2 regions of the Pseudescherichia sp. genome follow, and region 2 is predicted to be linked to the other one. Evidence: predicted binding sites of a transcription regulator. Region 2 holds the regulator's gene; the other holds the start of a gene.
What was found. The regulator LexA, encoded in region 2, represses DNA repair genes until DNA is damaged. The targets are predictions, from matches to a motif close to TNCTGTATGTACATACAGNA.
Positions count from the first base shown of each region.

Region 1: uvrB (excinuclease ABC subunit UvrB) is a predicted target of LexA. The motif match lies at 8,641-8,660, and genes of this name have one in related genera.

Region 1 covers NZ_DAMBWA010000018.1:26,984-38,624, reverse strand. The annotation lists gene moaC (cyclic pyranopterin monophosphate synthase MoaC) at 1-233, opposite strand, end outside; gene moaB (molybdenum cofactor biosynthesis protein B) at 237-749, opposite strand; gene moaA (GTP 3',8-cyclase MoaA) at 770-1,759, opposite strand; molybdenum cofactor riboswitch at 1,747-1,880, opposite strand; gene yvcK (uridine diphosphate-N-acetylglucosamine-binding protein YvcK) at 2,099-3,007, shown strand; gene eptA (phosphoethanolamine transferase EptA) at 3,100-4,737, shown strand; gene pmrA (two-component system response regulator PmrA) at 4,741-5,412, shown strand; gene pmrB (two-component system sensor histidine kinase PmrB) at 5,417-6,511, shown strand; gene uvrB (excinuclease ABC subunit UvrB) at 6,543-8,564, opposite strand; gene RTX96_RS18985 (ABC transporter ATP-binding protein) at 9,277-9,999, shown strand; gene bioD (dethiobiotin synthase) at 9,941-10,663, opposite strand; gene bioC (malonyl-ACP O-methyltransferase BioC) at 10,656-11,411, opposite strand; gene bioF (8-amino-7-oxononanoate synthase) at 11,395-11,641, opposite strand, start outside.
Region 2 covers NZ_DAMBWA010000012.1:49,591-61,231, reverse strand. The annotation lists gene dusA (tRNA dihydrouridine(20/20a) synthase DusA) at 1-844, opposite strand, end outside; gene RTX96_RS15850 (conjugal transfer protein TraF) at 947-2,245, opposite strand; gene zur (zinc uptake transcriptional repressor Zur) at 2,600-3,115, shown strand; gene RTX96_RS15840 (CsbD family protein) at 3,191-3,400, opposite strand; gene lexA (transcriptional repressor LexA) at 3,666-4,274, opposite strand; gene RTX96_RS15830 (diacylglycerol kinase) at 4,383-4,751, opposite strand; gene plsB (glycerol-3-phosphate 1-O-acyltransferase PlsB) at 4,881-7,304, shown strand; gene lplA (lipoate--protein ligase LplA) at 7,344-8,360, opposite strand; gene RTX96_RS15815 (YtjB family periplasmic protein) at 8,426-9,073, opposite strand; gene serB (phosphoserine phosphatase) at 9,193-10,164, shown strand; gene radA (DNA repair protein RadA) at 10,175-11,557, shown strand; gene nadR (multifunctional transcriptional regulator/nicotinamide-nucleotide adenylyltransferase/ribosylnicotinamide kinase NadR) at 11,593-11,641, shown strand, end outside.

The sequences.
Region 1 (11,641 bases), on a different contig from region 2:
GGATGGCAGAGGGGGATCAGCTCCCAGGTGCGCTTCGCCGCCTGGATACCGGCAATACGCGCGGTGGCAAAGACGTCGCCCTTGTGATGGCTGCCGTCGATAATCATCGCCAGCGTCTCGGGGAGCATGGTAACAAAAGCCTCCGCCTGCGCTTCACGCACGGTCTCCGCTTTTGCCGAGACGTCGACCATGTGCGCCTCACCGGCGGCGTTAATGTGGGTCAGTTGTGACATAGCTTACTTCTTCAAATGGGGGTGAAAATTGCACGGACGGGTGCGCGCATCAAGCTGCGGCGCAATGATATTCTCCCATGCGGTACGGCAGGCTTTGGTCGAGCCGGGCATAGCAAAAATCAGCGTGTTGTTGGCGATACCCGCCACCGCACGGGACTGCAGCGTGGCGGTACCGATCTCTTCAAAGGAGAGCATACGGAACACCTCGCCAAAGCCTTCGACTTCACGATCGAAGAGCGGCAGCAGCGCCTCCGGGGTCTGGTCACCGGCGGTAAAGCCCGTGCCGCCGTTGATGACAATAACCTGCACCTCATCGCTGGCGATCCACGCTGAAACCTGGGCGCGAATGGCGTAGCGGTTCTCCTTGACGATGGCTTTCGCTACCACCTGATGACCGGCTTCATGGGCCGCATCGCGCAGGAAGTGGCCCGAGGTGTCCTCCTCTTCGCCGCGACGGCTGGAAACGGTCAGCACGGCAATGCGTGCCGGGACAAACTCTGCGCTGGCCTGACTCATAAACTGCCTCCTTGTAAGGTTTATCCGCCGATATAGGAAAGGTTTTGCGTAATGCCGGTATTGCCCTGATGCAGGAAGTGGGTCTGCTTTTTGTGCGTTAGCGCCTCAGCAATACGCGCCTCCAGCTCCGCCTGCTGGGCATCTTCCGCCAGCAGATCGCGCAGGCTCACGCCGCCGTCGCCAAACAGGCAGAGATGCAGCTTGCCCACCGACGAGACGCGCAGGCGGTTACAGCTGGCGCAGAAATCCTTCTCGTAGGGCATGATCAGGCCGATCTCCCCGGTATAGTCCGGATGGCAAAAGACCTGCGCCGGGCCGTCACTGCGGCCGCGCAGCTTCTGGATCCAGCCGCGACGCAGCAGCTCGTCCCGCAGCACCATGCCGGAGAGGTGGTGCTTGCGGAACAGCTCGCTCCCCTCACCGGTCTCCATCAGCTCAATAAAGCGTAGCTGGATGGGACGGGACTGGATCCACGCCAGGAAGGTATCCAGCTGATGGTGGTTAACGTCGCGCATCAGCACGGTATTCACCTTGACCTTCTCGAAGCCCGCCTCGAAAGCGGCATCAATGCCCTGCATCACCTGGTGAAACTTATCCTGCCCGGTGATGGCGTGAAACTGGCGGGCATCGAGGCTGTCGACGCTGACGTTGATGGCCGTCAGCCCGGCGTCACGCCAGCCGGCCACGTCCCGCGCCAGGCGGTAGCCATTGGTGGTTACCGCCAGCTGGCGGATAGCGGCGTTTTCCCGCACCGCAGCGATGATCTCGGTAAAGTCGCGGCGCAGCGAGGGTTCCCCGCCGGTCAGCCGCACCTTCTCGGTGCCGAGCGCGGAAAACGCACGGGTCACCCGCCGAATTTCATCGAGAGTCAGAAAGCTTTTGTTGGTGACCCCACCCGGCTTGTAGCCATCGGGCAGGCAGTAGGTGCAACGAAAATTGCACACGTCGGTAATAGACAGACGCAGGTAATAGAACTTACGCGCGAATGCATCGGTAAGCTGTGAGGCCATGTACACCTTTCCAAATACGGGAGATGCAGTCATTTCTTCCTGCACCCTGGTGGCAACTGCCACGGCCAAAGCATCATATCCTTAAGACGTAGACGCAGAGGCTAGAGTGTGTGTTGTAACGCTATAAGTAGCGATAGTAGCGCGATAACGTGATTTTCGCCATCCCCGCCTATCGCTATATAAAATGATATATAGCGGCCTAATCGTGCATTTTCATTACAGAATACGTGAAAATCAGCCTCTTGCCTTGATATGCATCATTTTCACCCGCTTGGGGCATCGTCTTTAAGGGGTATTTAGGTTAACGTAGCGCAGTTTTTTAGCCATTAAGGAAAAGCTATGCGTAGTCGTACGCTTGCAGATCTTGACCGGGTTGTCGCCCTTGGCGGCGGACACGGTCTGGGTCGCGTTATGTCCTCGCTGGGGTCGTTGGGTTCAAGGCTGACGGGGATCGTCACTACCACCGATAATGGCGGGTCAACCGGGCGTATTCGTCGCGCCGAGGGCGGCATCGCCTGGGGCGATATGCGTAACTGTTTGAACCAGTTAATTACCGAGCAGAGCGTCGCTTCAGCGATGTTTGAGTACCGTTTTACCGGTAATGGCGAGCTTTCGGGCCATAACCTCGGAAATTTGATGTTAAAGGCGCTGGACCACCTTAGCGTGCGGCCTCTGGAGGCGATCAATTTAATTCGCAACCTGCTGAAGGTAGATGCGTTTTTGATCCCTATGTCGGAGCAGCCGGTGGATTTGATGGCTATCGACAGCGAGGGGCATACGGTCTACGGCGAGGTAAACGTCGATGGACTGACGACGCCGATTCAGGAGCTGATGCTCTTCCCCTCCGTGCCTGCCACCCGCGAGGCGATAGAGGCGATTGCCGAAGCGGATCTGATCCTGATTGGCCCTGGCAGCTTCTACACCAGCCTGATGCCGCTGGTGCTGCTCGGCGATCTGGCTCAGGCGCTGCGCCGTACCCCTGCCCCGGTGGTCTATATCGATAACCTGGGCAAAGAGCTGAGTGCCGAGGCGGCGCGAATGGATCTGCCCGCCAAGCTAACCTTGCTGGAGCAGCTGGTGGGCAAGCGAATTGTCGATGCCGTCGTGGTCGGGCCCGAGGCGGAAACGGCGGATCTTAGCGACCGCATCGTGGTGCAGGAGGCGCTGGAGGCGAGCGATGTTCCCCATCATCACGATCGCCATCTGCTACGCATCGCGCTGGAGCATGCCGTCCAGCGGCTGGGCTGAATTTTGCTCTTCCAGACTTTTCTGAAGATCTTAAGGTTCCCTTAACTCTCTTCTGTGAACATACGCAGCATACTCTTTTCAGGAAGTTATGTATGCGTATGTTCCCGTTCTACAGGCCAGCCTTAGGGCGCATGACCTTTACCATCCTGTTTTCATTCTATATCGCCGTTGCGCTGAACCTTGTCTTTTATCGTCAGGCCTGGACGCTGCTGGCGGTGCACTCGCCGTGGTCGCTGGCAGTCTTTTTATCGATGCCGATCGTCGCCTTCTGCGTGATCAACATTCTGACCACGCTGGCCTCATTTATCTGGCTGGACCGGCTGCTGATCTGCCTCTTTATTCTGCTCTGCGCGGCAACCCAGTACTTTATCTGGACCTACGGCGTGATTATCGATCGTACAATGATCGCCAATATTCTCGATACCACGCCAGCCGAAAGCCTTGCCTTAATGACGCCCCAGCTGCTGCTAACGATAGGCATCTCCGGCGTGCTGATGGCCATTCTGGCCTGCTGGCTAAGGATCAAAAAAACGCCTTCCGGCTGGCGTAGCCTGCTGATCCGTGGTGCGAACATCCTCGCGTCGATCGCCGTGCTGCTGGTCATATCGCTCTTTTTCTACAAGGACTATGCCTCGCTGTTCCGCAACAACCACGAGCTGGTGAAATCTCTCGGGCCGTCGAACAGCATTACTGCAATGCACTCTTACTATATTCATCACCGGATGGATAACCTGCCGCTGGTGAAATTTGGCGAAGACGCCACGCTGGTGCCTCAGATGCATCAGGGCACGAAGAAGAATTTAACCATTCTGGTGGTAGGCGAAACCTCGCGCGCGGCGGATTTTTCCCTCTCCGGTTATCCGCGCGAGACAAATCCTCTGCTTGAAAAAGATAACGTCGTCTATTTCCCACAAACGACCTCCTGCGGTACGGTAACGGCAGTCTCTGTCCCCTGCATGTTTTCGGGGATGGCGCGCAAGAACTACGATGAGCAGTTGGCCCACCATCGGGAAGGCCTGCTGGATATTATCCAGCGCGCAGGGATCCAGGTGTTATGGAACGAAAACGACGGCGGCTGTAAAGGTGCCTGCGACCGGGTCCCCCATCAGGACGTTACGGCCCTGAACCTGGCCGACTTCTGTACCGCCGGGGAGTGCCAGGACGAGATCCTGTTCCACGGTCTGGAGCAGTACATTAGCCATCTTCAGGGCGACGGGCTGATCGTGCTGCATACTATCGGTAGCCACGGTCCGACCTATTATCAACGTTATCCGCCGCAGTTCAGGAAATTCACCCCGACCTGCGATACCAACGAAATCCAGACCTGCTCGCAAGAACAGCTTAAGAATACCTACGATAATACGGTACTGTACGTCGATTACATCGTCGATAAGGCGATAAAATTGCTGCAGTCGCAGCAGGATAAGTTTACTACCAGCCTGGTTTACCTCTCCGATCACGGCGAGTCGCTGGGCGAAGACGGTGTTTATCTGCACGGCCTGCCCTATGCCATTGCGCCGGAATCGCAAAAGCATGTGCCGATGCTGATCTGGCTATCGCCAGACTTTCAGCAGCGCTACCGGGTAAGTCAGGCATGCCTGCAGAAACGCGCCGCCAGCGAAGCTTTTTCGCAGGATAACCTGTTTTCAACCATGCTGGGCATCACGGGCGTACAGACCCATGTTTACCAGCCAGCCGATGATATTTTGGCCGCGTGCAAGGAGTCATAATCGATGAAAATATTAATCGTAGAGGATGATGCATTGCTGTTGCAGGGACTGATCCTGGCAATGCAGTCCGAGGGGTACGCCTGCGACGGGGTAAGCACCAGCCGGGAGGCCATGCTCAGCCTGGCGTCGGGGCACTACAGCCTTATCGTGCTCGATCTGGGGCTGCCGGATGAAGATGGCCTGAATCTCTTGCAGCGGCTGCGGCGGGAGAAGGTCTGTCTGCCGGTGTTGATCCTGACCGCCCGGGATACCGTGGAGGATCGCATCTCCGGCCTGGACGCGGGCGCAGACGACTATCTGATTAAGCCCTTTGCGCTTGAGGAGCTTAACGCCCGCATTCGGGCGCTGCTGCGTCGCCACAATAACCAGGGCGACAGTGAAATTGTCGTAGACGATCTGCGCCTGAACGTGACGACCCGCCAGGTATGGCTGGCCGGGCAATCAATGGATCTGACGCCAAAAGAGTACGCCCTGCTGTCACGGCTGATGCTCAAGGCAGGCAGCCCGGTGCATCGGGAAATTCTCTACAATGATATCTATAACTGGGATAACGAGCCGGCCACCAACACCCTTGAGGTGCATATTCATAATCTGCGGGATAAGATTGGGAAAGACCGCATCCGCACGGTGCGTGGTTTTGGCTATCAGCTGATTAAAACGGAGCAGACGACCTGATCCTATGCCAGACAAGATAAAAAAGGGGCTATTCTCTGGCCGCTGGACCCTACGCGGACGCCTTCTGCTGACCATTGGCTCGATCCTGGTGCTGTTTCAGCTCATCAGCGTCTTCTGGTTATGGCATGAGAGCAAGGAGCAGATCCAGCTGCTGGTGGAGAGTGCCATCTACAAGCACAACAACCATGCGCACATTGAACGCGAGGTGCACGAAGCGGTTGCCAGCCTGCTGGTGCCGAGCCTGTTTATCATCGGCATGGCGCTGCTGCTCTGCATGCAGGCGGTGAAGCTGATCACCCGTCCGCTGCGTGACCTACAGCAGGAGCTGGAGCTCCGCACGCCGGATAACCTGCAGCCGATTGTGCTCGACAAACCTTCAGCAGAGGTGGAAGCGGTCAGCTCAGCCATTAACCAGCTGGTGGCGCGCCTGAACCTGACGCTCGATCGCGAGCGGCTCTTTACCGCCGACGTCGCCCACGAGCTGCGTACCCCGTTAGCGGGGCTGCGCCTGCATCTGGAGCTGCTGGCGAAAAGCCACCCCTCCGTTGACGTCAGCCGCCTGATCTTACGCATCGATCAGATGACGGAGAGCGTCTCTCAGCTGCTGCAGCTGGCCCGCATGGCACAGTCGTTCTCGGCGGGTAGCTACCAGCAGGTGATGCTGATCCATGACGTGATGCTGCCTCTTCAGGATGAGCTACAGACGATGCTGAGCACCCGCCAGCAGACCCTGGCGCTGCCCAAAGGTCAAAAAGACGTGGCGGTACGCGGCGATGCCGTTCAGCTCCGCGTGCTGCTGAGAAACCTGGTGGAGAACGCCCACCGCTACAGCCCGGAGAGGAGCGTTATCACCCTCAAGCTGGAGCAGACGCCTGCTCCGGTGCTGGCGGTCGAGGATGAAGGCCCGGGCGTGGACGAAGCGAAGAGTAAAGAGCTGAGCAAAGCTTTTGTCAGGATGGACAGTCGCTACGGCGGTATTGGGCTGGGATTAAGCATCGTCAGCCGTATCGCCCAACTGCACGACGGGCAATTCTATCTACATAACCGCATACCCAAGCCCGGCGTGCGGGCCTGGGTGCGGTTTCCGCCTGTTATTTAGACAGATTATTTAGACAGATTGTTTACACAGATTAGGACGCCGCAATAAAGAGATCGCGAAGCTGATGGAGGCGGTCACGCAGCTGTGCCGCCTCTTCGAACTCCAGGTTCTGGGCGTGCTGTAACATCTGCGCTTCCAGCTCGTGGATCTTCTGCTGCAGCGCCTTCGGCGTCAGCGCCAGTTCAGACTCGTCCACCACCACCGGCGAGCGGGATTTACCGCGTCCTTTGGCTTTGGTCTTGGCAATATTCTCGCCCAGCGCCAGGATATCCACCACTTTCTTATTCAGGCCCTGCGGCGTAATGCCGTGCTCTTCGTTGTACTGCTGCTGCTTCGCCCGACGGCGCTCGGTTTCGCCAATCGCCTTCGCCATCGACGGGGTGATTTTATCCCCGTACAGGATCGCCTTGCCGTTGACGTTACGCGCCGCACGGCCGATGGTCTGGATCAGCGAGCGTTCGGAGCGCAGGAAGCCCTCTTTGTCGGCATCGAGAATCGCCACCAGCGAAACCTCTGGCATATCCAGCCCCTCACGCAGCAGGTTGATGCCCACCAGCACGTTGAACTCGCCCAGACGCAGATCGCGGATAATCTCCATACGCTCAACGGTATCGATATCCGAGTGCAGGTAGCGCACCTTCTCGCCGTGCTCTTCCAGATACTCGGTGAGATCCTCGGCCATGCGCTTGGTGAGCGTGGTGACCAGCACACGCTCGTTAATGGCGACGCGCTTGCGGATCTCCGAGAGCAGATCGTCCACCTGCGTGCCCACCGGGCGGACTTCGATAATCGGGTCAAGCAGGCCGGTCGGGCGCACCACCTGATCGACAATCTCTTCCCCGGATTTCTCCAGCTCGTAGTTGCCCGGCGTCGCCGAGACGTAGATGGTCTGCGGAGCTAAACCTTCGAACTCTTCAAACTTCATCGGACGGTTGTCCAGCGCCGACGGCAGGCGGAAGCCATACTCCACCAGCGTCTCTTTACGCGCCCGGTCGCCGCGGTACATGCCGCCAATCTGCGGAATGGTGACGTGGGACTCATCAATCACCAGCAGGCCGTCGGCAGGCAGGTAGTCAAACAGGGTCGGCGGCGCTTCGCCCGGCCCGCGCCCGGAGAGGTAGCGGGAGTAGTTCTCGATGCCCGAGCAGTAGCCCAGCTCGTTCATCATCTCCAGATCGAACTGGGTGCGCTGGGTAATACGCTGCTCTTCCAGCAGCTTGTTGTTGGCCAGCAGCGTCTTGCGCCGGTCCGCCAGCTCTACTTTGATATCTTCCATCGCCTGCACGATGCGCTCGCGCGGGGTCACGTAGTGGGTTTTCGGGTAGACGGTGTAGCGCTGAATAGTGGATTCAACGTGCCCGGTCAGCGGGTCAAACAGCGACAGGCGCTCCACCTCTTCATCAAACAGCTCAACGCGCAGCGCCACGTCGTCTGACTCCGCCGGGAAGATATCGATCACCTCGCCGCGCACGCGGAAAGTGCCGCGCTGGAAGGCCTGATCGTTACGCGTGTACTGCAGCTCCGACAGGCGGCGCAGAATATCACGCTGGTTGATGATCATACCGATGGTCAGGTGGAGCATCATTTTCAGATAGAGATCGGGATCGCCGAGGCCGTAGATGGCCGACACCGAGGCCACAACTACCACGTCGCGCCGCTCCAGCAGCGCTTTGGTCGCCGAGAGACGCATCTGCTCAATATGCTCGTTCACCGAGGCATCTTTTTCGATAAAGGTGTCTGAGCTCGGCACGTAGGCTTCCGGCTGGTAGTAGTCGTAGTAGGAGACGAAGTACTCCACGGCGTTGTCCGGGAAAAACTCCTTCATTTCGCCATACAGCTGGGCTGCCAGGGTTTTATTCGGCGCAAGCACCATTGTTGGCCGCTGCAGGTCGGCGATCACGTTGGCAACGGTAAACGTCTTCCCTGAACCGGTTACCCCGAGCAGGGTCTGGTGCGCCAGTCCGTCCTCCAGCCCCTCTTTCAGGCGGCGAATGGCTTCTGGCTGATCGCCAGAGGGACGAAAAGCGGAATTCAGTTTGAATGGTTTACTCATGAATAGCTACCTGATGAAGGAATGAGCGGGCAGGTGAGTAATTTTACTCGCGACGGTGGATTTTGCCAATAAATTATACTGGATGAAAACCCAGTAGCAGACAGGAATATCTGTGTTACATAAGGCAATTTCAAGCGCCATAAGGAAAATTTGCCCCAGGGACAGAATTAAAAACTAAAAAAAATATCTTATCCCCAGAACTTTTTGCGATTTAACATTTGTCAAGTCGGGTAGTGAAAGTTTTGTGTCAGTGGGTGACACTTTTCTTACATCCGTTGCTTTTATTCAACTTGTTGATTTTAAAATATTTATACAAAAAGCCGCGTTTCGCATCAATTCATGCCTAAGCCGCGTGCTCTCTCGCTTTGCACGCGTTTTCTAACTCTAATGCACAAGGTTATCCACAGGAATAGTGGATAACTGTCGCCAGCCCGTACCCCCTGTGACTCAGCGAAAATTGGGTTTTGCGTAACGGGTCGCAGGTAAAAAAATTTTCCCACCATTTTTTATCGCATTCAGACGCGACTGCACCATGAAAAATCAGATTTGCCCGCATCTAGCACTGTTAGCGTGCAGATGCAATAAGGCAGACCGGCGGATTAGCCGAATTTAGCGATTTTTCTTCATCTTGCTCCGAAAAACAGAGCATAACACGCTTCTGGCAAGGCTTTTGCAACATATCTTTTACAGACCAGGCCAAGGAGATGAAATGATGTTGAGCTTACGTGCAGTGAATCACTATTACGGCGATCAGCATACGCTATGGAATGTCGATCTCGATCTTATCCCTGGTACCTGCACCTGCGTCATGGGGCTGCCGGGAATGGGGAAAACCACGTTGGTCAACTGTATCTCTGGCTATCTTGCCGTGGAGAGCGGCAGCATGACCTGGCAGGAGGCCGGGGCCGCCCCCCTCAATCTGCTGCAGGTGAAGATGGAGGATCGTCCGGCAATGGGTATCGCCTGCGTGCCGCAGGACAGGCGGATCTTCTCCCAGCTAACGGTAGAGGAGAATTTACAGGTTGCCTGGCTGGCGGTAGGTGAGCACGGCAGCGCCGTCACCCGGGATATCTACGATCTCTTCCCCGAGCTGTACGCCCTGCGCCAGATAAAGGGCGCAGGGCTATCAGAAGATAACCAGCACCAGCTGGCGCTGGCCCGGGCGCTGGTGACCCATCCACGCCTGCTGATCCTTGATGAGCCGACCCGGGGGCTGGGCCAGGCCTTTATCCATAAGCTAGGCAACCTGCTGGTGCGCCTGAACCAGGATTTCGGCATGACCATCCTGCTGGCGGAGCAGCATCTGTCGTTTGTGCGCCGCGTCGCCGACCGCTTCTATCTGCTGCATCGGGGACGCAACGTGGCCCAGGGAAGCGTTACGCAGCTGGACGATCCGCTGCTTTCCCAGTGGATGACGCCGGATCTAAAGCACTGAGATCGATCCAGTGGCCTGTTTCACTCTCAGGCGAGGCGTTCTCCAGCCACGGGATCTCGCCGAGGAACGGCGCAGGCAGCATGCGCTTAAGCGTTGCCAGATACTCCGCGTGACGGTGTCCCGGCGGTACCACGTCGTTAGCCACCCAGCCTGCCAGCCGCAATCCCGCCTGCTGCACCGCCTGGGCGGTCAGCATCGCATGGTTGATGCAGCCAAGCTTAACGCCCACCACTAAAATTACCGGCAGCTGCTCCTGGGTAGCCCAGTCGGCAAAGGTCAGGGTCTCTGAGAGCGGCGTAAACCAGCCTCCGGCCCCCTCCACCAGCACCCACTCCGCCTGCGCTTCCAGTGTCCGCAATCCTGCCGAGAGCGTTTCCGCCTCGATAGGCTGCCCGAGGGCGGCGCTGACGATGTGCGGTGAGGTGGGCTCAGCAAAGGTGTATGGGTTCACGGCCTCGTAGCGCAGGGCCAGGGTACTGTTGTGCTGTAGCGCCAGCGCGTCGCTGTTGCGCAGCCCCTCCGGCGTCATCTCGCTGCCGGAGGCGACCGGTTTGTAGCCCGCGGTCTGCCGCCCCGCCAGCGCGGCGGCCTGTAACAGGGCGCAGCTGGCCACCGTTTTACCGACTTCCGTATCCGTGCCGGTAACAAAATAGCGTTCAGTCATGTTCAATGACTCCCCAAAAAAGTGAATAGGTCAGCAGGCATCTGCCCTGCTGCTGCGGCCATGCCAGTTGCAGGCGCTGAAGCTGGGCGCGGGTCAAAGGCCGGTTGTGCCTGCCAGCGTGCAGGTGCGTCGCGCCGATGCCCTTCAGCGAGCGCATAGCAGAGAGCGCATCGTCAAAGTCCAGCGTAATGCGCTCCACGCCGCACCGGCCGCGCCAGGCATTAACGGTGTCAGCCAGCGCCTCCTCCGCTAAAAATCGGTTAGCGTGCGGATGGCTGTCCACTGCCTGCCAGGCCTGATTCAGCTCCGGCAGCGATCCGCCCGCCAGCGTGGTGAAGGCCACCGCCCCGCCAGGACGCACAACGCGATGCAGCTCTTCGAGCGCCTGGCCGAGATCGTTGCACCACTGCACCGCCAGGTTGCTCCAGGCGAGATCGAACCGGGCATCGGCCAGAGGCAGCGCCTCAATGTCCGCCGCAACGTAGTGCTGGGCGGCCTGCTGGCTCTGCGCCTGTTTGAGCATCGGCAGAGAGAGGTCCAGAGCGGTCACCTCCGCGCCGGTATCGCGCCAGTAGCGGCTCATGCTGCCCGGCCCGCAGCCTGCGTCCAGCACGCACCCTGGCCTGCGTTCGCCAAGCTTTGCCAGCAGCAGGTCTGCGCTCTGGCGCTGCAGCTGCGCATGGCTGTCGTAGCTCTGCGCCGCCCGGCCAAAGGCCGCCGCCACCGCGCGCTTATTCACCTGGCTCATGCAGCACCTCCAGCAGACGATCGATATCCTCCGGCTGATGCGCCGCCGTCAGGGTCAGGCGCAGGCGCGCCGTACCGGCGGGCACGGTGGGCGGACGAATCGCCGTCGCCCAGCACCCTTTCTGCCGCAGGCGCTCCGCCAGGCTCAGCGCCCGGGCGTTATCGCCAACGATCAGCGGCTGGATGGCGCTCTGTGAATCGGTGATGCGCACCGGCAGCGATCCTGCGCCG
Region 2 (11,641 bases):
AGGCGCCGTTGCTCAGCTCACGCTCAATATAGGGATACATGGCCCGCACTACCGCAACCGGATCGGCATCGTCACGCGCTACGCCAAAGATCTCACGGTCAACCGCGGCCAGAATGCCTGGGTTTTGATACGCCTCGCGCCCTACCATCACCCCGTCCATATGCTCAAGGTGCGCCTTTGCCTCTTCCAGCGATTTGATGCCGCCGTTGATAGACATGGTCAGGTGCGGGAAGTCGCGCTTAAGCTGATAGACACGCGGGTAGTCCAGAGGCGGGATCTCACGGTTCTCTTTTGGGCTGAGTCCGGAGAGCCAGGCCTTACGGGCGTGAATAATAAACGTCTCGCACTCGCCCTTGCCGGAAACGGTATCAATAAAGCTGCAGAGGAATTCGTAGCTGTCCTGGTCGTCAATGCCGATGCGGGTCTTCACCGTCACCGGGATAGAGACGACGTCGCGCATGGCTTTGATGCAGTCCGCCACCAGCTGCGCATTGCCCATCAGACAGGCGCCGAACATACCGTTCTGCACGCGATCCGACGGACAGCCGACGTTGAGGTTGATCTCGTCATAGCCGCGGGCTTCGGCCAGCTTCGCACAGTGGGCCAGCTGAGCCGGATCGCTGCCGCCCAGCTGAAGCGCTACGGGATGCTCTTCGTCACTGTAGGCCAGATAGTCACCTTTACCATGAATAATCGCCCCGGTAGTCACCATCTCGGTATAGAGCAGCGTCTCCCGCGACAGCAGGCGCAGGAAATAGCGACAGTGGCGGTCGGTCCAGTCGAGCATTGGCGCGATGGAGAAGCGGTGGGCGGCGAAGGCTGTAGCGGGCGTGACTGGCGGCATAGCGTACGTTTTTTCATCAAAATGGAAAAGGGGCGCTACTATAGCATACTCATTTAGCCTGAACAGCCCGCCGGAGGCATTGCGCCTCCGGCGGGGAGATCATTAGAACGTCAGGCTGAGCTGCGCGCCTGCGCCCCAGGTTTCATCTTCACCATAGAGGCCCATCAGGTCGACGTGAACGCGGTTGAACGGCGCAAAACCGATACCGGCGGTGGCGACGTTGCTGTCGTCCCCTTTCACATCGGCGCGGAAGCCCGCACGCACCGCCAGCCAGTCGAGCGGACGCACCTCGGCCCCGACGCCAACATACTGGGAAGCCTCCTCGCTCTTAAAGCCTTTGGTCTCGGTCAGATCGCCGTCGGCGCTGAGGGTAACCAGATCCGTATGCCACGCCAGCCCTGCGGTAACCACCGGGCTGATCTGGTAGGTATCTTTATAGCTACGCACCTCTTGAGTACGGCCATTGCGGATCTGGATATCTTTGGTATCGATATCGCGGGAGATCAGGTTCTGTCCGCTCAGGCCTACGGTCCAGTTATCGCCAAAATCAGCGGCAATACCGGCGTCAACGTTGAAGCCGGTATCGTCGTTACGGTAGCGGCTGCTGTTGAAGTCGCTGCTATCGTAGTCGTAGATGGAGGTGGTGTAGTTGAACAGCCAGGTTTTTTGCAGCTTCGGCGTCACGCCGATAGAGACCGGCACGTCGCCAAGCTGGAACTGACGCGCCACGGCCACGCCGTAGTCGGAGACGATCGCCGCACGTCCAGACGCGGTAGAGTTCAAGTGGCTGGTAATAATATCCGAGCTGCGACCAAGGGCGACTTGCCCGGCATCAAGGAGGATTTCATTGCCGCGCAGGTAGTCAATATCCTGCTGGTCGACGTTGGAGCTGACCCGGGCATGGGCATAGGCCTTCGCCACGAAAGCAAACGACAGCACGTCGTTAGGAATGCTTACTGCAATACCAGCGCCCGCATTAGCACGCGCCGTTTTGCCGTCGAGAAACTCCAGCTCATCGGCTAAATCGGTCGCGGCGCCGCGCACCTGATTAATGGTTCCCGTTGGGTTAGTAATAAACTGAGCAAAGGTCAGGTTGTCGATAACGTTATCGTAATAGTCGACTTTGTCGCTGATATCGTCGATTTCATCCTGCAGATTATCTTTATCGCTAATCTGCGCCCGCACGCTCGGCAGGATGACAGTCACGTTATCATCCGGTTTAGCCTTCGCCAGCAGCGCCGGGTTAATCAGTACGCCGCTGCCATAGCTGGCGGATGCTACGCCGGTGCCGCCCATCGCATCACTACGCGCTTCTGCCCATGTATTGGCTGCCCCCGCCTGAGTGACTACCCCAAAAGAGACCGCAAGTGTTACCACTGAAAGCTTAAAAATTTTTTTCACAGTTTGCCCTGTCTTATTGATCAAAGGTCGATTTATGCCCTGCCAGTTATCGCCTGGCGAGAGGTGAACTATTGCTGTGAAAAGCGATGCTAAATGCAGCTAATTCGTTTTTTATCTGCATGAGAGTATTTTTATTCGTAACAATCTGCGTCTTTTTATAAACGCTCTTTACTTATAGAGGAGGAAATTCGATTCGGGAAGTTTTTCTGCTCTGAGCGTTGAAAAATTCAGGAAAATGCCAGGATGGAGATCGACGGTGGGTGCGGAACGATCGGCGGGATCTCGGCGTTTGTCGCAGGATATGATAAAGTGACGGTTTCAACGTTATTACATTACGTAACCTGAGGATGCCCTATGGATAAGACCACTTCGCAGCAGATGCTGGCACATGCTGAAACGCTGTGCGCGCAGCGCAACGTGCGCCTGACCCCGCAGCGCCTTGAGGTTTTGCGCCTGATGAGCCTCCAGCAGGGTGCAATCAGCGCCTACGATCTGCTCGATCTCCTGCGCGTCTCAGAGCCGCAGGCCAAGCCGCCGACGGTTTACCGCGCTCTCGACTTCCTGCTGGAGCAGGGTTTTGTGCACAAGGTCGAGTCAACCAACAGCTACGTGCTGTGTCACTTCCTCGATCAGCCTACCCATACGTCTGCGATGTTCATCTGCGATCGCTGCGGCGTGGTAAAAGAGGAGGCGGCTGAAGGCGTGGAAGATATTATGCACGCGCTGGCGGCCAGGATGGGCTTTGCGCTGCGTCATAACGTCATTGAGGCGCACGGGTTGTGTGCAGCGTGTTCAGAAGTGGAAGCCTGCCGTCATCAGGGCCAATGTCAGCACGATCACAGCATTTTAGTGAAGAAGAAACCGCGTTAGGTTAAAAAGTGGTGGGAAGAGTCGGTACGTCCTTGTACCGTCGGGCAGGGTAGTCAAACTGTTAATCCAGGGTGATTACCAGCGATACTCGTTACGGGTTTCCCAGTCGACCACCTCTTTCTCAGCCTGGTCTTTTTGGTAGCCATAACGTTCCTGAATTTTACCGACCAGCTGGTCGCGTTTACCTTCAATAACGGTCATGTCATCGTCCGTTAATTTACCCCATTGCTCTTTCGCTTTACCTTTGAACTGTTTCCAGTTACCGCCGACTTCGTCTTTATTCATAATGGTATCCTCATCATCGTTCGGTGTTGAATAGCAATATTCGTTGGTCCTTCGTTACGTTCTTTATCTGCTGAACGTGATAATAATTGTAGCTAAGGATTTTCTAAGCTGGGGATTATTCGGAATATTTAACCATTCAGGCGCGAACAAACAACAGGAAGGCAAGGCTAGAAGGCAAGGCTAAAGGAGGTGAGAAAGAGAGAGGAGGAAAAACATTAAGCGCTGTGACAGCAGAAGGTTAACTGCCACAAGCACTTATATGCTATCAGAGCCACTCGCCGTTGCGAATGACGCCGACCGCCAGACCTTCAATACTGAAGTTCTGCTGACGAAGGTCAACAACGATGGGATCGAAGTCGCTGTTTTCAGGCAGCAGCTGCACGGTATTGCCCTGCTTTTTCAGCCGCTTTACCGTCACTTCGTCATCAATACGCGCCACAATCACCTGGCCGTTACGCGCTTCCTGCGTTTTATGTACTGCCAGCAGATCGCCATCCATGATGCCAATGTCTTTCATCGACATCCCGCTAACGCGCAGCAGGAAATCGGCGCTGGGCTTAAACAGTGACGGATCGACTTGGTAGTGGCCCTCGATATGCTGCTGTGCCAGCAGCGGCTCACCGGCAGCGACCCGGCCAATCAGCGGCAGGCCATCTTCCTCTTCCTGCAGCAGACGGATCCCGCGCGATGCGCCGGAAACAATCTCAATGACGCCTTTGCGCGCCAGCGCTTTCAGGTGTTCTTCTGCCGCGTTTGGGGAACGGAATCCCAAACGCTGCGCAATTTCAGCACGCGTCGGCGGCATGCCGGTCTGGCTGATGTGATCGCGAATGAGATCAAACACCTCTTGCTGCCTGGCTGTTAACGCTTTCATCCCGCCCCCTGGGTGTATATACAGTTATGCTGTGAGTATATACAGCAAAAACCGTTTTTGAAACCAAATTTTGAGCAAAACCGCCGCGCAAGGCCGATTTTGCGCGCCTTAGCGGTAATGTGGCCAGAGCAGAATGCCCCAGGTGGCCAGCGCGAGCAGAATAGACATCAGCACCGCTGCCGAGCCCATATCTTTGGCCCGGCCGGAAAGCTCATGGAAATCAGTCCCGATACGGTCAACAACCGCCTCGATCGCGCTGTTCAGGATCTCCACTATCATTACCAGCACAACGGACCCAATGAGCAGCACGCGGGTAATGGCGTCTACGTCGAGCCAGCAGGCAATGACAACGGCAAGGATCACCGCGACGGACTCCTGGCGGAAAGCGGCTTCGTTCAGCCAGGCAGCGCGAACGCCCTTCCATGAGTACCCTGCGGCTTTAATGATTCGGGTTAAACCAGTGGTATTATTGGCCATCAAAAGAACCTTTTTACGTAATTATCGTCAATGTCTATGCGAGCGTACCGAGGTACAAAAGATATTCTGCGCGCTTTCTGATATTCTTGCGGCGCAATGGCATTATTAACCAGAGGCTTCACATTGTTTATGTCCGGCTGGCCACGAATTTACTACAAATTACTGAATTTACCATTAAGCGTGCTGGTAAAAAGCAAGTCGATCCCGGCAGAACCTGCCCAGGAACCTGGACTCGATACCTCACGCCCTATTATGTACGTTTTGCCTTATAACTCGAAGGCAGACTTGCTGACGCTGCGTGCCCAATGCCTGGCGCACGAGCTGCCCGACCCGCTTGAACCGCTGGAGATCGACGGTGCGCTGCTGCCTCGCTATATCTTTATTCACAGCGGGCCGCGTGTCTTTAGCTGGTACACGCCGAAAGAAGAGTCCGTTAAGCTGTTCCATGATTATCTGGATCTCCACCGTAACCACCCGGACCTGGACGTGCAGATGGTGCCGGTATCGGTGATGTTTGGCCGCTCACCGGGGCGCGAAAAAGGCGAAGTGAATCCGCCGCTGCGCATGCTGAACGGCATCCAGAAGTTCTTTGCCGTCTCCTGGCTCGGTCGCGATAGCTTTGTGCGCTTCTCCCCGCCGGTCTCCCTGCGCCGGATGGCCACCGAGCATGGCACAGACAAAATTATCGCCCAAAAGCTGGCCCGCGTAGCGCGCATGCACTTTGCCCGCCAGCGGCTTGCCGCCGTGGGTCCGCGCCTGCCGGCGCGCCAGGATCTCTTTAACAAGCTGTTGGCCTCAAAAGCCATTGCCCGCGCGGTAGAAGACGAAGCGCGCAGCAAAAAGATCTCCCATGAGAAAGCCCAGCAGAACGCCATCGCACTGATGGAGGAGATTGCGGCCAATTTCTCCTATGAGATGATCCGCCTGAGCGATCGTATCCTTGGCTTTACCTGGAACCGGCTCTATCAGGGCATCAACGTGCATAACGCCGAGCGGGTCCGCCAGCTGGCGCACGACGGTCATGAGATTGTCTACGTGCCCTGCCACCGTAGCCACATGGACTACATGCTGCTCTCCTATGTGCTCTATCATCAGGGGCTGGTACCGCCGCATATCGCCGCCGGGATTAACCTCAACTTCTGGCCTGCCGGACCGGTTTTCCGCCGCCTCGGGGCGTTCTTTATTCGCCGTACCTTTAAGGGCAACAAGCTCTATTCGACGGTGTTCCGTGAGTACCTGGGCGAGCTGTTTAGCCGCGGCTACTCCGTAGAGTACTTTGTCGAGGGTGGACGCTCACGTACGGGCCGTCTGCTGGATCCGAAAACCGGCACCCTGTCGATGACCCTGCAGGCCATGCTGCGCGGCGGCACCCGCCCTATCACCCTGGTACCGATCTATATCGGCTACGAGCACGTGATGGAGGTGGGCACCTATGCAAAAGAGCTGCGCGGCGCAACCAAAGAGAAAGAGAACGTCTTTCAGATGCTGCGCGGCCTGAGCAAGCTGCGCAACCTCGGCCAGGGCTACGTTAACTTCGGCGAGCCGCTACCGCTGATGAACTACCTCAATCAGCACGTGCCCGAGTGGCGCGAGTCGATCGATCCGATTGAGGCGGTACGCCCGGCCTGGCTGACGCCGACCGTCAACACCATCGCCGCCGATCTGATGGTGCGTATTAACAACGCGGGCGCGGCTAACGCTATGAACCTCTGCTGTACCGCGCTGCTGGCCTCGCGCCAGCGCTCGCTGACCCGCGAGCAGCTGACCGAGCAGCTGGACTGCTACCTCGATCTGCTGCGCAACGTGCCCTACTCGCCTGACGCCACCGCCCCGGCGGCCAGCGCCAGCGAGCTGATTGCCCACGCGCTGCAGATGAATAAGTTCGAAGTAGAGAAAGACACCATAGGCGACATCATCATTCTGCCGCGCGAGCAGGCGGTGCTGATGACTTACTACCGCAACAACATCGCGCATATGCTGGTGCTGCCCTCCCTGATGGCGGCTATCGTAACCCAGCATCGCCAGATCTCTCGCGAAGAGCTGCTGCGCCACGTTGATGTGCTCTATCCGATGCTTAAAGCAGAGCTGTTCCTGCGCTGGGATAACAGCGAGCTGCCAGAGGTGCTCAACGCGTTGATCGCCGAGCTGGTGCGTCAGGGCCTGCTGGTAGATAAAGACGACCGCCTGTATCTCAACCCGCAGCGCTCCCGTACCCTGCAGCTGCTGGCGGCTGGCGCGCGCGAGACCCTGCAGCGCTACGCCATCACTTTCTGGCTGCTGAGCGCCAACCCGGCCATCAACCGTGGCACGCTGGAGAAAGAGAGCCGTACCCTGGCTCAGCGCCTGTCGGTGCTGCACGGGATCAACGCCCCGGAGTTCTTCGATAAAGCCGTGTTCAGTACCCTGGTGCTCACCCTGCGCGACGAGGGTTACATCAGCGATACGGGTGATGCCGATCCGGCAAAAACCATGCAGGTCTATCTCCTGCTGGCGGATCTGGTGACGCCTGACGTGCGGTTGACTATCGAGAGCGCAACCCAGGCAGAAGCGTAAAGGTGATGCCCGGTAACGCAAGTGTACCGGGCCTCTCTATTATCTGACCGCCTGCGCTACCCACGCGGACAGCTCCCGTAACTCCCTCTCCTGCTCCGGAAAATCCCCTAGCAGCGCATCGCACGCCTGCTGCAGACTATCCGCACGATAAGCGCAGCCCTGCAGACGCGCCGCCAGCGCCTCCAGCGGCGCCGGGTTCAGGCTGTCGGTAAAGATCTGCGCGCGCGTGATGTGTCCTCGCTCGACGTCGAAGTGCAGCTCAACGCCGCCCCAGGTGAAGCGCTCATCCAGCAGATGGCTGAACGAGGGTGCCTGACCAAAGTTCCACTCCCAGCTGCTCTGACGGGCAAAGGTATCGGCAAAGTTTGGCAGATCCGGCGTCTTGTCCGGAGAGATAACCTCCGCCGCAACGCGCTCGCCGTAGTGGGCAAAAAAGGCCTCGGTGACCTCCGCGCAGATCGCTTCATGCGTGATGCCCGGCAGCAGATCGACCAGGTTTGCCACCCGTCCCCGTACCGAGGTAATGCCCTTGGCCTGGAGCTTCTTTTGGTCAGGGTTAAGGTAGTTTGCCAGTCGACTTAGATCGGCATTGAGCAGCAGCGTGCCGTGGTGGAAGCCGCGGTCCGGCGTTTCACGATAGGCGGAGCCGGAGACTTTGCGATCGCCCTCCGGCGTTTTGACCACCAGGTCGTTACGCCCCGAGGCTTCTGCCGCTACGCCCAGCGCGTTGAGGGCGTTAAGCACAATGTGGGTAGAGATGGTTTTGTCATACTCCGGCTTGCCGGCCATAAAGGTAAAGCAGGTGTTGCCGAGATCGTGAAATACCGCGCCGCCGCCGCTGCTGCGTCGGGCGAGGCGGACGTTATCCTCCTCCATGCGCCGGGTATTGCACTCTTTCCACGGATTTTGCGCCCGGCCAATCACCACCGTATCGGCGTTGCGCCACAGAAACAGCACGCGCTGGGTGGCAGGCATCTGACGGAAAATTGACTCCTCTACCGCCAGGTTAAACCAGGGATCGTATGAATCAGAGATAAGCAGACGTAATGTGGACATGGCAGCTTTCCTTTTCTTTAATTGCCCCCATAGTAACGACAAAGCGGCGCGTATGCCTACCCGGCCTACGGCTCGCGCTTCTCGCTCTCCCCCTCCTCCGGCACCGAGCGGCTGGCGGTGAGCAGGAAGGGCGACTGCTGCCAGCGGGTACGCTTGCCCTGCAGCAGCGTGCGGGTCAGCACCACGCCGATTGCCAGCGACAGGAGCAGCATCAGGCGGAGGATATTTGTGGTATTATCGACCTGTTTCGCTTCGGTCGGTAGGGTATGGGTGTCGAGAGTCAGACGCAGGTAGCCGAGCGGGCCATTTTTCCCCTGTATGGGTTCAACAATCTGCTGGTTGAAGTAGCCGCCGGCTTTTTTTCCGTCCAGCGCCAGCCGGTCGCGGACGTCGACGCTCTCCCCTGAACGCGCAATCAAATCGCCCTGCTCATCGTAGACGCCTGCGTCAAGAATACGGCTCCCTTCGGTGAGCTGGCGCAGGAGCGCGCTAATCGGCTTTTCATCCGGCGTTTCGCTACGCATCAGCGGCGTGAGGTTCAGGGTCACCTGGTGCGCCAGGGTACGGGCCAGCTCTTCAAACTGGGGGTTACGCGCCCGCTGGTGGCTCTGGCTGAACCACGATGCCCCCTGCATTAGCGCCACCAAAAGGGCGAGACAGATGAGCACTATTACGGCGCGATGCAGCCGGAATCTCAGTTTTGCGCGGGCCATATTCTTACCTGATGAAAATTTGAGGTTAGCATGTTGCCAGAAGCGATGATTACAAGGTAGCCTCATGCGTTATTTTTACCCGGATGCGTTTGGCCGCACGTGTTTTTACAGGAGCTTTAATGTCTAACAGTTTAACCTGGCGCGACCTGCCCGAAGCCGTCTCTCAGTGGCCTGGGCTGCCGCTCTCTTTAAGCGGCGACGAGGTGATGCCGCTCGATTATCACGCGGGTCGCAGCGGCTGGCTGCTCTATGGCCGCAGTCTGGATAAACAGCGCCTGACGGCGTATCAGCGCTCGCTTGGCGCGGCGATGGTGATCGTCGCGGCCTGGTGCGTCGAGGATTATCAGGTGATCCGCCTGGCCGGCTCGCTGACACCGCGGGCAACGCGTCTGGCGCACGATGCCGGTCTGGACGTTGCGCCGCTGGGTAAGATCCCGCACCTGCGCACGCCGGGCCTGCTGGTGATGGACATGGACTCTACCGCCATCCAGATCGAGTGTATCGATGAGATCGCCAAGCTGGCGGGCACCGGTGAGATGGTCGCCGAGGTGACCGAGCGGGCGATGCGCGGCGAGCTGGACTTTACCGCCAGCCTGCGCAGCCGTGTCGGCACCCTCAAGGGGGCGGATGCCACCATTCTGCACCAGGTGCGCGACGGCCTGCCGCTGATGCCGGGCCTGACCCAGCTGGTGCTGAAGCTGGAGACGCTGGGCTGGAAGGTGGCTATCGCCTCCGGCGGCTTCACCTTCTTTGCTGACTACCTGCGCGACAGGCTGCGCCTGACCGCCGCCGTGGCAAACGAGCTGGAGATTGTTGATGGCAAGCTGACCGGCCACGTCGTGGGCGACATTGTGGATGCCCAGTACAAGGCGGCCACGCTGCTGCGCCTGGCCCAGGAGTACGATATTCCGCTGGCACAGACTGTGGCGATCGGCGACGGTGCTAACGATCTGCCGATGATCAAATCGGCGGGGCTGGGGATCGCCTATCACGCGAAACCCAAAGTAAATGAGAAGACGGAAGTCACTATCCGTCACGCTGACCTGATGGGCGTTTTCTGTATCCTGTCGGGCAGCCTGAACCAGAAATAACGAGGTCAACGTGGCGAAAGCTCCAAAACGCGCATTTGTCTGTAATGAATGCGGTGCGGATTATCCGCGCTGGCAGGGGCAGTGCAGCGCCTGTCATGCCTGGAACACCATCACCGAGGTGCGCGTTGCGGCGTCCCCGACGGTTGCGCGCAACGAGCGGCTGAGCGGCTATGCCGGTAACGCAGGCGTGTCGAAGGTGCAAAAGCTATCGGAGATCAGTCTGGAAGAGCTGCCGCGCTTCTCTACCGGCTTTAAAGAGTTTGACCGCGTGCTGGGCGGCGGCGTCGTGCCGGGCAGCGCAATCCTGATCGGCGGTAACCCAGGGGCAGGCAAGTCGACGCTGCTGCTGCAAACCCTGTGCAAGCTCTCCGAAAACATGAAGACACTGTACGTCACCGGGGAGGAGTCACTCCAGCAGGTGGCGATGCGCGCCCATCGCCTGGGGTTGCCGACCGCTAACCTGAACATGCTCTCCGAGACCAGCATCGAGCAGATCTGCATGATTGCGGATGAAGAGCTGCCGAAGCTGATGGTCATCGACTCGATCCAGGTGATGCACATGGCGGATATCCAGTCGTCGCCGGGCAGCGTGGCTCAGGTGCGTGAGACGGCGGCCTACCTGACGCGCTTCGCCAAGACGCGCGGCGTCGCCATCGTGATGGTGGGACACGTCACCAAAGATGGCTCGCTGGCCGGGCCGAAGGTGCTGGAGCACTGCATCGACTGTTCGGTACTGCTGGACGGCGACGCCGACTCGCGTTTCCGCACCCTGCGCAGCCATAAAAACCGCTTCGGCGCGGTGAACGAGCTGGGCGTCTTTGCGATGACTGAGCAGGGCCTGCGCGAGGTCAGCAACCCGTCGGCTATCTTCCTCAGCCGGGGCGACGAAGTCACCTCCGGCAGCTCGGTGATGGTAGTCTGGGAGGGCACGCGCCCCCTGCTGGTGGAGATCCAGGCGCTGGTGGATCAGTCGATGATGGCCAACCCGCGCCGCGTGGCGGTGGGTCTGGAGCAGAACCGCCTCGCGATCCTGCTGGCGGTGCTGCATCGCCACGGCGGATTGCAGATGGCGGATCAGGATGTCTTTGTAAACGTTGTCGGCGGGGTAAAAGTCACCGAGACCAGCGCCGACCTGGCGCTGCTGCTGGCGATGGTCTCCAGCCTGCGCGACCGCCCACTGCCGGACGATCTGGTGGTGTTTGGCGAGGTTGGGCTGGCCGGCGAGATCCGTCCGGTACCGAGCGGCCAGGAGCGTATCTCCGAGGCGGCGAAACACGGTTTCCGCCGGGCTATCGTCCCTGCCGCTAACGTACCGAAAAAACCACCGGCCGGGATGCAGGTGTTTGGCGTGAAAAAACTTGCCGATGCGCTAAGCGTCTTTGACGACTTATAATTACCACTACGATTTTGCAGGAGGCACCGTAATTTATGTCGTCATTTGACTATCTGAAAACCGCCATCCGCCAGAAGGGCTGCA